2 regions of the Bradyrhizobium sp. P3_C3 genome follow, and region 2 is predicted to be linked to the other one. Evidence: predicted binding sites of a transcription regulator. Region 2 holds the regulator's gene; the other holds the start of a gene.
What was found. Region 2 encodes PhoB, which activates phosphate uptake and scavenging genes when phosphate is short. Its sites were predicted from a motif close to TGTCATNNANCTGTCAT; they were not measured.
Positions count from the first base shown of each region.

Region 1: the regulator PhoB is predicted to act here: its motif matches at 4,003-4,019, upstream of AC1DW2_RS23725 (UDP-2,3-diacylglucosamine diphosphatase).

Region 1 covers NZ_JBFUGY010000021.1:98,575-105,843, forward strand. The annotation lists gene AC1DW2_RS23710 (caspase family protein) at 1-1,002, shown strand, start outside; gene AC1DW2_RS23715 (pyridoxal-phosphate dependent enzyme) at 1,076-2,059, opposite strand; gene AC1DW2_RS23720 (glycosyltransferase family 4 protein) at 2,124-3,167, opposite strand; gene AC1DW2_RS23725 (UDP-2,3-diacylglucosamine diphosphatase) at 3,167-3,979, opposite strand; gene thiD (bifunctional hydroxymethylpyrimidine kinase/phosphomethylpyrimidine kinase) at 4,206-5,006, opposite strand; gene AC1DW2_RS23735 (Lrp/AsnC ligand binding domain-containing protein) at 5,135-5,380, shown strand; gene ypfJ (KPN_02809 family neutral zinc metallopeptidase) at 5,759-6,793, shown strand; gene AC1DW2_RS23745 (alpha/beta hydrolase) at 6,951-7,269, shown strand, end outside.
Region 2 covers NZ_JBFUGY010000034.1:41,486-48,754, forward strand. The annotation lists gene AC1DW2_RS31385 (ATP-binding protein) at 1-218, shown strand, start outside; gene pstS (phosphate ABC transporter substrate-binding protein PstS) at 363-1,376, shown strand; gene pstC (phosphate ABC transporter permease subunit PstC) at 1,508-2,497, shown strand; gene pstA (phosphate ABC transporter permease PstA) at 2,499-3,344, shown strand; gene pstB (phosphate ABC transporter ATP-binding protein PstB) at 3,341-4,162, shown strand; gene phoU (phosphate signaling complex protein PhoU) at 4,174-4,890, shown strand; gene phoB (phosphate regulon transcriptional regulator PhoB) at 4,906-5,613, shown strand; gene AC1DW2_RS31420 (GcrA family cell cycle regulator) at 5,850-6,362, opposite strand; gene AC1DW2_RS31425 (aspartate aminotransferase family protein) at 6,819-7,269, shown strand, end outside.

The DNA of each region.
Region 1 (7,269 bases), on a different contig from region 2:
ACCGCTGTCGCCGCCAACCGCGCGCCGGTGAATGCGCCTGTCGTGCAGGTGGCCGCCAACCTGCCGAGCCGTTCGACGCGCCAGGCCTATGACTACGTCGTGTCCGAGGGACGGCCGGAGTACTATCAGGAGTTCATCGAGATGTACCCGCACGACCCGCTGTGCGACCACATCCGCTGGCTGCTCTCGAACCTGCTGATCACGCAGGCCTGGCACAAGGCGGTGCTCGCGAACTCCCCGCTCGGCTACAAGAGCTTCTATGACAGCTACGGCAACAGCCCCTATGCGCAATCCGCGCTGAAGCTCCAGGTGCAGCCAAAGCTGATCCCCCTGATGCAGGCGACCAAGTTCCTGGCGCCGCAGAACATTGCCCCGACCTTCAAGGTCGGCAATCTCGGCCAGCCCAAATACATGCCGCTGATGCAGCAGGGCAATGGCGGTGCGCAAGTGAACGGCAATCTGCCGGTCGTGCAGAAGCCGGTGGACAGCAACGTCCTCGGCAAGCTCGGCAATGGCGGCCAGGTCGTCAACCTGCCGGCGGGCAACAACCAGCCGAACGGCACGCCATCGCAGACCCCGGGCAAGATCGTCACCCTGCCTGCACCGACCAACACGACCAACACCAATGGCGGCACCGGCAAGATCGTGACGCTGCCCGCGACCAACAATACGCAGAACGGCGGCGGCAACAATAACGGCACGACCAAAGGCACGCCTGGCAAGATCGTCAGCATGCCGGTGAATGTCGGCAAGGGTGGCACGACCGTCGATACGAAGCCGGTCGTTCAGGCGCAGAACAACCCGATCCGCGTCAACAACGGCGTGAAGCTCAACAACAACCCGGTGAACAAGGTGCAGGTCCAGAACAACCAGCAGAACAACCGCCCGCAATTCAATGCGACCAACCGTGTGGTCAACAACGGCGGCAACAACTTCCGGCAGTCGATGAACCAGGCGCCCTCCATTGGCGGCGGCAACAACCACCGCGGCTTCATGCGCTGATCGCCACAAGCGAAACGACAAAGGGGCAGAGCGGCGACGCTCTGCCCCTTCGTCGTGTCAAAATCTCAGAAGATCAGGCCACCAGCTCGGCAAACAGATCCGCATCGACATTGCCGCCGGAGAGCACGATGACGACGTTCTTCCCGGCGACGTCGAGACGTCCCGCCAGCAATGCGGCAAGGCCCACCGCACCTCCCGGCTCGACCACGAGCTTCAGCTCGCGATAGGCAAACGCCACCGCCGCGCCGACTTCCTTGTCAGATGCAGTCACGCCGCGCGCCAAGAGCTTGCTGTTGATCGCAAAGGTCATCTCGCCGGGGATCAGGGCCATCAGCGCATCGCAGATGGTGCGGCCCGCAGGCCCATGCGGCTCGCGGTGGCCGGCGGTCAGCGAAATGCCGTGATCATCGAACGCCTCGGGCTCGGCCACCACGATCTCGGCGAGCGGATAGCGCGCCTTGACGGCCGTGGCGACGCCCGCGATCAGGCCGCCGCCGGAGGCCGGTGCCACCACGATGTCGGGACTGAGGGCGAGCGCAGCCATGTCCTCGGCGATCTCACGACCTGCGGTGCCCTGCCCCGCGATCACGAACGGATCGTCATAGGGCCTGACCAATGTCGCGCCGCGCTTCTCGGCGATGCCGCGCGAGATCGCCTCGCGGTCGTCGCGGTCGCGATCATACAGCACGACCTCGGCGCCATAGGATTTGGTGCGCTCGCGCTTCGACAGCGGCGCATCCGCGGGCATCACGATGGTCGCATGCATGTCGAGGATCTTTGCAGCCGCCGCGACGCCCTGGGCGTGGTTGCCGGACGAGAACGCGACGACGCCGCCGGCGCGCTTGTCCTGCGGGATCGAGGCGACCTTGTTGAAGGCGCCGCGGAACTTGAAGGAGCCGGTGCGCTGGAGCATCTCCGGCTTCACGAAGACCTTTGCGCCGACGCGCTCGTTGAGCACGGGAAAGGACAACAGCGGGGTGCGGATGGCGAAGGGCGCGATCACGCGTGCTGCTGCTTCGATATCGGCAGGGCCGATCGGGAGGAGATGTTCGGTCATGCCTGATGTTATCGCGCCGGACGAGGCGCGGGGCAAGACACCTGCGCGCGATGAACCTTGGTTTTCAGGCTACGAAACTAACCGGCTCCGCCCCATTCCTGCCAGGAAGCACCGCGCCAACTGCCTTGATGCTGTCCACAAACGCCCTCGCCGAGGCCTCCCAGGTGTAATTGGCGGCGAATTCGACGCAGTCCTGCCGGGACACGTCGAGCGCCGCGAAGCAGGCGTTGCGCAGATCGTGATCGAGGGCGCCGACCGGTGCATCGCCGATCACGTCGCGAGGGCCCTTCACCGGGAAGGCCGCGACCGGCAGGCCGCTGGCGAGCGCTTCCAGCAGGACCAGGCCGAACGTGTCGGTCTTGCTGGGGAACACGAACACGTCGGCCGCAGCATAGATTGCCGCCAGCGCCTCGCCGTGCTTCTCGCCCAGGAAGATCGCATCCGGATAGGCTTCTTCCAGCGCGACCCGCGCCGGGCCGTCGCCGACGATCACCTTGGTGCCGGGCAGATCGAGATCGAGAAACGCCTCGAGATTCTTCTCCACCGCGATCCGGCCGACCGAGAGAAACACTGGCGCCGGCAGGCAGAGGTCGATCCCACGGGGGTGGAACAGGCTGGTGTCGACGCCGCGCGGCCACAGCACGACGTTGTCGAAGCCACGTTCACCAAGCTCGCGGGCGAGCGCAGGCGTCGCCGCCATCACGGCGCGGCTGGGCGCGTGAAATCGGCGCAGCGCCCGCCAGATCAGGGATTCCGGAACCGGCACGCGGGCGCGGACATATTCGGGAAAGCGGGTGTGGAAGCTGCTCGTGAACGGCAGCTTGCGCTGGCGGCAGTAGCGGCGGACCATCAGGCCGATCGGCCCCTCCGTCGCGATGTGGATGCTGTCGGGGCGCGCCTCTTCGATCAGCTTCGCGATTCGCGCCGGGCGCGGCATGGCGAGCCGCACGTCGCGGTAGCTCGGCATCGCAAAGGTGCGGAACGATTGCGGCGTCAGGAACGTGAACTCGACGCCGAGCCCCTTGGCGGCGTCTGCGAGCTTGGTCAGCGTCCGAACCACACCATTGACTTGCGGGTGCCAGGCGTCGGTCGCGACCAGGATGCGCATCAAGCGGCCCTTGCTGCGACCTGCGGGACTTGTGCCGGCTTCCGCGCCTGATCTGCCCAGGTGATGATCTCGAAATGACCGTCGTCATGCTCGACCAGCGCCGTGCAGCTCTCGACCCAGTCGCCGCAATTCATGTAGCGGATGCCGCCCTCGTCGCGGATCACGGCATAGTGGATGTGGCCGCAGATCACGCCGTCGGCGTCGTGACGCCGCGCTTCGGCGGCGAGCGCCTGCTCGAACGCGCCGATATAGTTGACGGCGTTCTTGACCTTCTGCTTGGCCCATTGCGACAGCGACCAATAGGGCACCTTGAACATGCGCCGGAAGAAGTTGACGAAGCGATTCATCTGGATCGCGAAGTCGTAGGCCTTGTCGCCGAGATGGGCGAGCCAGCGCGCGTTCTGCACCACGAGATCGAAGATGTCGCCGTGGATGACGAGGTAGCGCTTGCCGTCCACGCCGGTGTGGACGGTGTTCTCGACGACGTCGATGCCGCCGAAATGCGTACCGTAATAGTTGCGCAGGAATTCGTCGTGATTGCCGGGAATGTAGATGACCTTGGCGCCCTTGCGCGCCTTGCGCAGCAGCTTCTGGACCAGGTCGTTATGCGACTGCGGCCAGTGCCAGCTCGATTTCAGCGCCCAGCCGTCGACGATATCGCCGACGAGATAGATCGTATCGGCATCGTGGTAGCGCAGGAAGTCGAGCAGAAGGTCGGCTTGAGAACCGCGGGCTCCGAGATGAACGTCGGAGATGAACAACGTGCGAAAGCGCCTTTCAGGGCTCTCGTCACTCACATCGTAACTTCCCATGCGACAGCCTGTAACAATATCCCGTGACAGGGGGATGACCAATGAACCTTTGAGGCACCCTCGGATACGAATCAAACCTCGCCTCGCCCGTCCCGCGAATATCAGTCGCATGCGACAATCAGGCGACATGACGCCGCAACGGCCTCCGCAAGACCCCGGAACCGATGGCTGAACAGGTTAACGGCGGCGGTCCCGCGCGCCGCTGGCGGTGCGCTCGCGGCCCGGATCAGTAAAATTTGTGGAAATGATGGATCGGCCCGTGGCCGTGGCCGACGCTGAAGCGGTCGGCGGCCGCGATCGCTGCGCTGATCCAGGCCTTGGCGTTCCGCACGGCCCGCGCGAGATCCTCGCCCCTGGCAAGCCCCGCCGCGACGGCCGAGGACAGCGAGCACCCCGTGCCGTGGGTGTTGCGGGTGGCGATGCGCGGCGCCACAAGCGCGATCGTGTTCTCGGCCTCGACGAGATAGTCGATGCTTTCGGCGCCCTCGCCGTGCCCGCCCTTGATCAGGACCGCACGGCAGCCCAGCGCCAGCAGCCGGCGCCCCTGGCTCTCGATCTCGGCCTCGCGTGTCGCGACGGGCTCGTCGAGCAGAGCCGCGGCCTCCGGCAGATTAGGCGTGATCACCGACGCCAGCGGCATCAGTTTTTTGCGCAGGGCTTCCACCGCCTCCGCGGCGAGCAGGCGATCGCCCGAGGTTGCGACCATCACGGGATCGAGCACGATATGCTCGGGCTTCCAGCGCGACAGCGCGCCCGCGATCGCATCGATGCTGGCGGCCTGCGCCACCATGCCGATCTTCACCGCGCTGACCTCGAGATCGGAAAACACGGCATCGATCTGCGCGGTGACGAATTCGGCGGGCACCGCGTGGATGCCGGTGACGCCGCGCGTGTTCTGCGCCGTCAGCGCCGTGATCGCGGAGGCGCCATAGACGCCGAGCGCGGCAAAGGTCTTCAGGTCGGCCTGGATGCCGGCGCCGCCGCTCGAATCGGAGCCGGCGATGGTGAGCGCCACGGGCGTCGTCATGGGGCGATTTTCCGCGTTTTTGAGACCATCGCCCGTCCTAGCGCGCACCCCGGTGGCCCGCAAGTTCGCTTGCTAAATCCGGCCGATTTTGGCCTATTAGCCGCCAGATAAGCTTCGGAGTGACTGCAATGGTTCCTTTTTTCGTCCAGATCAAATGCAAGCTCGGCCAGTCTTACACGGTCGCCAACGCGCTTGCCGAAGCCGAGATCGCCTCCGAGATCTACTCCACGGCCGGCCATTACGATTTGCTGGTAAAGTTCTACGTCGATAAGGACACCGACATCGGCCACTTCATCAACGAGAAGGTGCAGGTGCTGCCGGGCATCCAGGACACCCTGACTATCATCACCTTCAAGGCGTTTGGCGCGAGCTAGGGTGTGCACTCACAGAGGGCCGGATGGGAAGTCCGCTTCCGAGACAGCGCAGCGGACCAATTGTACTCAAAGTGAGTTCTTCGGATTTTAACCATCGCGCACATCATCCAGCGCTCGACACCCTCTCGCACTGGCAAGGCCCAACGCGCTTCATCGATGACGGCCGCGTCGACATCGCGCCAATGTCCGGTCAAAAAACGGATAGTCTCCAAGTGGTTGGGGCCTTTGCATCGTAGCCCACGCGCTTAGGTCCGCGGAGGAACAATTCGGCGGCCCGATCGCTTGCACCTATGCCGCGCGCAAAGTGTGAAATATTTCATTGAACATACAACCCTGGAATGCTCTTTTCGCACGGATCGTGAGCGCCGGGGGCCGGCAATGCCCAAAGGACCGCTTGTTTCGATAGCAGTGGCTGCCTGGGTGCTTTGCACAGGCGGCTTAGCCTGGGCAGTTCGCCCAGCACCGATAGACCCCGCTGCCATCCTCCGTAACCAAGTCGACAAGATTGGTCCGGGTTCAGTTGTATTTACTCCTCCGACGGAAATGACGGTCGGCTATCACGAGCCAATAACCGTCCAGCCGCTCCAACGTCATGGCGTGGCTCAAACTGAACAGATCGAGGTTGGCAGCTTCATGCGGGCTCGCCTATTCGGTGAAGGATTCACGGCAACAACGAGTAGCGATGACGCGCAAGCCGAGTGGCATTATGCTGAGCTTCCAGCGAAGTCGGGCGACCAGACCGGTGCACCGCGCGACAAGATGTATCTCTTCGTTTCGCGAGTTCTGGGCAGCACGGAGGAGGTCTGGCAGGCAATCTTCGCATCCGATCGCCTAACTTATCGGCCACCCCGTCTCGTCCTGTACACAAGCGCCACCTACGCAGCCTGCGGATTAGCCGAAAAAATCATGGGACCATTTTATTGTCCTGATGATCAGAAAGTCTACCTCGACCTTTCGTTCTTCCAAGAGATGCAGACTGAACTTCACGCCTGCGATTCGAGCGGCGCTGACTGTCAACTTCCTCAGGCCTATGTGATAGCCCACGAAATCGGACACCACGTTCAGAACTTGCTGGGAATTATGCCAAAAGTGCGCGAGCTTCAAGGGGGCGTGGAAACGGAGGCGGAGAGAAACCGGTTACAAGTTCTTCTCGAGTTGCAGGCCGATTGTCTCGCCGGCATTTGGGCGCGTAAAGTTAAAGAGAAAGCGAAGATCAACGCGAGCGACATAGCAGCGGCAATTCGAACGACAGAAGCACTAGGCAATGACACGCTGCAGAAAAGTGCCTTGGGGTACATAGTGCCTGACTCGTTCACTCATGGCAGCGCTGCGCAGCGCCATCATTGGTTCGATGTCGGTTACGCAACTGGATTGGTGAAGAGCTGCAACACCTTTGCTGGAGCGCGGCAATGAGGCCCGACCTTCCCAACTCTCAACAGCCGATGTCCGACGACGACTGCATACGACTGAGCGGGACCGCTGGCGGTACGGGAGCCCCCACCGGACGAAGAGAAACTCTGCGACGAACGCCTGCTCGGTCTCTTGCATTTTAATTTTTTAGGGGAGTGCCGTGCCCCAGCATTGGTTAAAATACTTGGCTGTTTGGTCAATTGCTTTCGCAACGGGCTTCGGGAGCAGCTACGCGCAACCGATCGTCGCCGAGCGAGACGTCCTTCAGATTTGCGAAGCGTTTTCGCGGAAGGCCCCAGAGCGAATGCCGGAAATTGTTCAGCCGGAAGCTGCCAAAAATTTCGTTGGGAGATACGCTCGCTTTTCGGACCGGCTACGAGGCTGCCTATCGGCATCGGAGCGCGAGCGCGAACCAAATAGCGTGACTTTTTTGATTCAGAACACACAGTACGAGAGTTACTGGAAGTTCCTCACTGATC
Region 2 (7,269 bases):
CCGGCATCGCGCCCGAGCACCTGCCGCGGCTGACCGAGCGGTTCTACCGGGTCGACGTCGGTGACAGCCGCTCGCAGGGCGGGACGGGGCTCGGATTATCGCTGGTGAAACATATTCTTAACCGCCATCGCGGCCGGCTTTTGATCGAGAGCGTGCCCAAGCAGGGCGCCGTTTTCACGGCCTGTTTTCCCCAGGCGAAGACCGCGGCTTCGACCTGATATTCAAGCGATTTCAATCGCTTGGCCGTGTCATCCAGCTGTCACGAAACCTTCGTAAAAGCACAGCCGACCGCTCCTAAAGGGGCGGCACGGGGAGCGCGATCGGGCGCGGATGGCGCTTCGCTCCCCTGTATGGAGACCACCATGAATTTCATCAAAACTATCGTCGCTGCCGGCTTGGTCGCCGCATCGGCGACGGCGGCGTTTGCTGCCGACATCACGGGTGCCGGTGCGACGTTCCCGTTCCCGATCTATTCCAAGTGGGCTGACGCCTACAAGAAGGAGACCGGCAACGGTCTGAACTACCAGTCGATCGGCTCCGGCGGCGGCATCAAGCAGATCCAGGCCAAGACCGTGACCTTCGGCGCCAGCGACGCGCCGCTCAAGGCCGAGCAGCTCGAGAAGGACGGCCTCGTCCAGTGGCCGATGGTGATGGGCGCCATCGTTCCGGTCGTCAACATCGAGGGCGTGAAGCCCGGCGAGCTGGTGTTCGACGGCGAGACCCTGGCCAGCATCTATCTCGGCAAGATCACCAAGTGGGATGACGCCGCGATCAAGAAGCTCAATCCGAACGTGAAGCTGCCGTCGGACGCGATCACCGTGGTCCGCCGCTCGGATGGTTCGGGCACGACCTTCAACTTCACCAACTATCTCGCCAAGGCCAGCGCGGACTGGAAGAGCAAGGTCGGTGAGGGCACCGCGGTCGAGTGGCCGGTCGGCGTCGGCGCCAAGGGCAACGAAGGCGTGTCGGGCAACATCAGCCAGACCAAGAACTCGATCGGCTACGTCGAGTACGCCTATGCCAAGCAGAACAAGCTGACCTACACCGGTCTCGTCAACAAGGCCGGCAAGCCGGTGCAGCCGACGGTCGAAGCCTTCCAGGCGGCCGCTTCCAATGCCGACTGGGCCAAGGCTCCCGGCTACTACGTCATCCTGACCGACCAGCCCGGCGACAAGTCCTGGCCGATCACGGCGGCGACCTTCATCCTCATGCACAAGGATGCCACCGACAAGGCAGCCTCGCAGGAAGCCATCAAGTTCTTCCGCTGGGCCTTCAAGAGCGGCGGCAAGGCGGCTGAAGAGCTCGACTACATCCCGATGCCGGACCCGGTCGTCCAACTGATCGAGAAGACCTGGGCTGCCGAGATCAAGAGCTAAGCGCTCTCGTCCCGGACTGGGCGCCGGGATCTCACAAGACCTCCGCTCCGGATTGGCCTCGCGCCGCATCCGGAGCGCAAGACCGACAACAAGCGTATATCAAACGGGCACAGGGGATCGGCGTGGCAGAGATGGCCGTTCAGAGCGATGTAATCGACGACGCCGGACCGTATGACCGCGCCAAGGCCTTGGGCGCCTTCAAGCTCGGCGACCTCACCTTCTACTGGATCACGCGGCTGTCCGCGATCTCGGTGCTGCTCATCCTCGGTGGCATCATCATCTCGCTGATCGTCGGCGCGTTCCCGGCGATGAAGGAATACGGCTTCGCCTTCCTGTGGACTCAGCGCTGGGCGCCGTCGGCAGATCCGCCCGTGCTCGGCGCGCTCGGCCCGATCTACGGCACGCTCATCACCTCCTTCATCGCGATGGCGATCGCCATTCCGGTCGGTCTCGGCATTGCGATCTTTCTGACTGAGCTCTGCCCGCAATGGGCGCGCCGCCCGATCGGCATGGCGATCGAGCTGCTCGCCGGCATTCCCTCGATCATCTACGGCATGTGGGGCTTCTTCGTGCTCGGCCCGTTCCTGGCCAACACGTTCCAGCCTTTCATGATCAAGATCTTCGACGGCATCCCCGTGCTGGGCGCGATCTTCGCAGGCCCGCCGTCCTATCTCAGCCTGTTCAACGCGGCGCTGATCCTCGCCATCATGGTGCTGCCCTTCATCACCTCGATCTCGGTCGACGTGTTCAAGACGGTGCCGCCGGTGCTCAAGGAAGCCGCCTACGGCGTCGGCTGCACCACCTGGGAAGTCGTGCGCAGCGTGGTGATCCCCTACACCCGCGTCGGCGTCATCGGCGGTGTCATGCTGGCGCTCGGCCGCGCGCTCGGCGAGACCATGGCGGTGACCTTCATCATCGGCAACTCGTTCCGCATCTCGTCGTCGATCTTCGCCCCGGGCACCACGATCTCGGCGGCGATCGCATCGGAGTTCGCCGAGAGCGACGGCCTGCACCAGTCCGGCCTGATCCTGCTCGGCCTGCTGCTGTTCGTGCTGACATTCTTCGTGCTCGCGGCTGCACGGTTGATGCTGATGCGTCTTGAAAAGAAGGCGGGGAAGTAACATGAACCCGATCTACGCACGCCGCCGCCGCATGGACATCGTCATCCGTGTGCTCTGCCTGGCTGCCGCTGCCTTCGGCGTCACATGGCTCGCGCTGATCCTGATAACGCTGCTCTACAACGGCATTGCCGGCCTGAACCTGGAGCTCTTCGTTGCGGACACGCCGCCTCCGGGCTCGACCGAGGGCGGCCTGCGCAACGCCATCGTGGGTTCGATCATCATGACCGTGCTCGGCGTCGGCATCGGCGCGCCGCTCGGTCTGTTCGCCGGCACCTATCTCGCCGAGTACGGCCGCAACGACCGCCTGACCTCGGTGATCCGCTTCATCAACGACATCCTCCTGTCGGCGCCCTCGATCATCATCGGCCTGTTCATCTATGGTGCGGTGGTGGTGCCGATGCGCGGCTTCTCGGCGATTGCCGGCTGCCTCGCGCTTGCGGTGATCGTCATCCCGGTGGTGCTGCGCACGACCGAGGACATGCTGCTGCTGGTGCCGAACGCACTGCGTGAGGCGGCCTCGGCGCTCGGCCTGCCGCGCTCGCTGGTGATCAAGCGCATCGCCTATCGCGCGGCGCGCTCGGGCCTCATCACCGGCGTGATGCTGGCCACCGCCCGCGTCGCCGGCGAGACCGCGCCGCTGCTCTTCACCGCGCTGTCGAACCAGTTCTTCAGCCTGGGTCTGAACAAGACGATGGCGAACCTGCCGGTCACCATCAACAATTTCGTGCAGAGCCCCTACGCCTACTGGAAGCAGCTCGCCTGGAGCGGCGCGCTGCTCATCACCCTGACCGTTCTTGCCCTGAATATTGGCGCGCGCATTCTGAGCGCCGAGAGGACCGCAAAATGAGTGATCTTTCCGTATCGATGAGCGCGGCCGGTGGTTTGCCCCAGGCGCCGGTGCTGCCCGAAGCTCCGGCCAAGGTGACGGTGCGCAACCTCAATTTCTATTACGGCGAGCACCACGCGCTGAAGAACATCAATCTGGCGCTCGGCACCAACCGCGTCACGGCGTTCATCGGCCCGTCTGGCTGCGGCAAGTCCACCCTGCTGCGCATCTTCAATCGGATGTACGACCTCTATCCGGGCCAGCGCGTCACCGGTCAGCTCATGCTCGACCAGACCAACGTCCTCGACCCCAAGCTGGACCTCAATTTGTTGCGCGCCCGCGTCGGCATGGTGTTCCAGAAGCCGACGCCGTTCCCGATGACGATCTACGAGAACATCGCCTTCGGCATCCGCCTTTACGAGAAGATCTCGAAGTCCGAGATGGACGACCGCGTCGAGAAGGCGCTGCGCGGCGGCGCGCTGTGGAACGAGGTCAAGGACAAGCTCAACGCCTCCGGCCTGTCGCTCTCCGGCGGCCAGCAGCAGCGCCTCTGCATCGCCCGCACGGTCGCGGTGCGGCCCGAGGTGATCTTGTTCGACGAACCCTGTTCGGCGCTCGACCCGATCTCGACCGCCAAGGTCGAGGAGCTGATCCAGGAGCTATCCGAGAACTACACGATCGCGATCGTCACCCACAACATGCAGCAGGCGGCGCGCGTCTCCGACAAGACCGCCTTCATGTATCTCGGCGAGCTGATCGAGTTCGACGACACCAGCAAGATCTTCACGTCGCCGACCGACCGGCGCACGCAGGATTACATCACCGGCCGGTTCGGCTGAGGAGACGGAACATGGGTTCTGAACATACCGCAAAGGCCTTCGACACCGACCTCCAGGAGCTCACGCGCCTGGTCGCTGAGATGGGCGGCATCGCCGAGCGCATGATCGTCGATTCCGTCGACGCGCTGATCCGCCGCGACGTCGCGCTCGGCCAGCGCGTCGTCACCATCGACGCCGAGCTCGACGCGCTTCAGAAGAAGATCGAGGAGCGCGCCGTTCTCACCATCGCGCGCCGCCAGCCGATGGCGGTGGATCTGCGCGAGATCGTCGGCGCCATGCGCGTCGCGACCGATCTCGAGCGGATCGGCGACCTCGCCAAGAACATGGGCAAGCGCGTCGCGGCGCTGGAGACGGATTTCCATCCGCTCAAGCTGTTCCGCGGTCTGGAGCACATGACCGACCTCGTGCAGCAACAGGTCAAGTCGGTGCTGGATGCCTATGCCGCGCACGATCTGCCGGCGGCGATGGCGGTGTGGAAGGGCGACGAGGAAGTCGACGCCATCTGCACCTCGCTGTTCCGCGAGCTCCTCACCTACATGATGGAGGATCCGCGCAACATCTCGTTCTGCATCCATCTGATGTTCTGCGCCAAGAACATCGAGCGCATCGGTGACCACGCCACCAACATCGCCGAGACCGTGTTCTACATGATCGAGGGCCAGGCGATCACCGACAAGCGGCCGAAGGGCGACATGACGACCTTCGCCACGACGGTCCCGAACACTTAAGGAGCGACGAACACCATGGGCGCACGCATTATGGTGGTTGAGGACGAGGAAGCTCTCACCGAGCTTCTCCGCTACAACCTCGAAGGCGACGGCTATGACGTCGAGACGGTGATGCGCGGCGACGATGCCGACACCCGCCTCAAGGAGCACATCCCCGATTTGATCGTGCTCGACTGGATGCTGCCGGGCCTCTCCGGCATCGAGCTGTGCCGGCGGCTGCGCACCCGGCCCGAGACCAAGCAGCTCCCGATCATCATGCTCACCGCGCGCGGCGAGGAGAGCGAGCGGGTGCGGGGCCTTGCGACCGGCGCCGACGACTACATCGTCAAGCCGTTCTCGGTGCCGGAGCTGCTGGCACGCGTGAAGGGCCTGCTCAGGCGCGCCAGCCCCGAGCGGCTCGCCACCGTGCTCGCCTATGGCGACATCGAGCTCGACCGCGACAAGCGTCGCGTGGCGCGTTCGGGTCGGCCGATCGATCTCGGCCCGACCGAATATCGCCTGCTGGAGTTCTTCCTGGAGCATCCCGGCCGCGTGTTCTCGCGCGAGCAGCTGCTCGACAGCGTCTGGGGCCGTGACATCTACATCGACGAGCGCACCGTCGACGTCCATATCGGCCGCCTGCGCAAGCTGCTCAATCTCGGCCGCGAGCAGGACCCGATCCGCACCGTCCGCGGCGCGGGCTACGCACTGGATGATCGCTTTGCGAAGGCGGAGCAGGCGTAAGCTCGGTGAGCTGCGGCCACACTCTCGGTGTCGTCCCGGACAAGCGTAAGCGCGGGTCCGGGACACCCACCGCGAGTGATTATTGTGCCAAAAGGTAACTCCGAGTCCCCGTAGCCACATCTTGCGGTGGTTAAGGGTCCCGGATCTGCGCGCGCTTGAGGCGCGCTTGTCCGGAACGACATCGGATTTGTTGAGCCGCCATCGTGTGACGGCTCCTTTCTGAGCTCAGAACGACTTCAGCGCGGACCCGGCTTCGCCGGTGCGCGCCGGCGATCGGCCGCGGGCTGATACGCCACGCGCGAGTGCTGGGCGCAGTAGGGCAGGCCGGAGAGCGCCTTGCCGCCGCAGAAGAAGAAATCCGGGCTCGAGGGATCGCCGACCGGCCAGTGGCAGGTGGCCTCGTTCAGCTCCAGCAGCGACAGCCGCTGGCTCATCGGCACGACGTTGTCGTAGGTGACCGGTTCGGCCTCGACCTCGACTTCGAAGGCCTGCGCCAGCGCGGTGTTGCCGCGCGCGATCGGGCGTGTCACCCGCATCATGTGCTGGGCGGGGCGCGCCTTGCGCGGCCGCGGCGCTGCCGACGAAGGGCTCTTGGCGCGGCCCGACAGGCCGAGCCGGTGCACTTTGCCAATCACGGCATTGCGGGTCACATTGCCGAGTTCAGCGGCGATCTGGCTGGCCGAAAGTCCGGCCTCCCAGAGCTTTTTCAGCTGCTCGACGCGATCATCCGACCAGGTCAAAACGGTCATTGCACCCTTTCCTTCGTCGGCGCCTGCCATCCTGGCGGCCGCACGGCGAATGCCTAAGCTTCGAAAAACCCGTGCCGCCAGAATCCCTTAAGGCTCGCCGGGCGCACCAGATGCGCCCGAACGCTTACGCCGGTACATGAGGACTTAGAGGATCAGAACTGCTGCACGAGATGTCGTATCTGACAAGCCAAACGCTACAATATGGCGTGACTCACGCGCAAGAGTCCGCCGACTCGCTTCCACATGTTCCGTGGCGGAAATACGCAAAATCGCCACCGCAAGACTACGGATTCTGCGTTTCGCGAGGCTTTCCGGGCGGCATTGACACCGGTTTCACCAGGCATAAGATAGTCAGGCGTGCCGCCCTTAAAAGGCGGCACGTTTCGTTTTCCGGGCCGGTCAATGGTGCGTTGCGCAATGCACGCTCACACCGTCCGCAACATTCAAGTGATCGTCATGACTAACAGCGCAGCGCCGCATTTGCTCCCCGTTTTCGCCAGGTCCGACCTCGGTTTCGAGCGCGGTGAAGGCTGCTGGCTGATTGCGACCAATGGCGATCGCTATCTCGATTTCACCTCGGGTGTGGCGGTGAATGCGCTCGGCCATGCTCATCCTGCGTTGGTCAAGGCGTTGCAAGAGCAGGCCACCAAACTCTGGCACATGTCGAACCTGTTCCAGAGCCCGGACGGCGAGAAGCTCGCCGCGCGTCTGTGCAACGAAAGCTTCGCGGACTTCGTGTTCTTCTGCAATTCCGGCGCCGAAGCGCTGGAAGGTGTGATCAAGCTGGTCCGCCATCATCACTTCTCCAAGGGTCATCCGGAACGTTACCGCATCATCACCTTCGAAGGCGCCTTCCACGGCCGCACGCTGGCAACGCTCGCCGCGACCGGTTCGGCAAAATATCTCG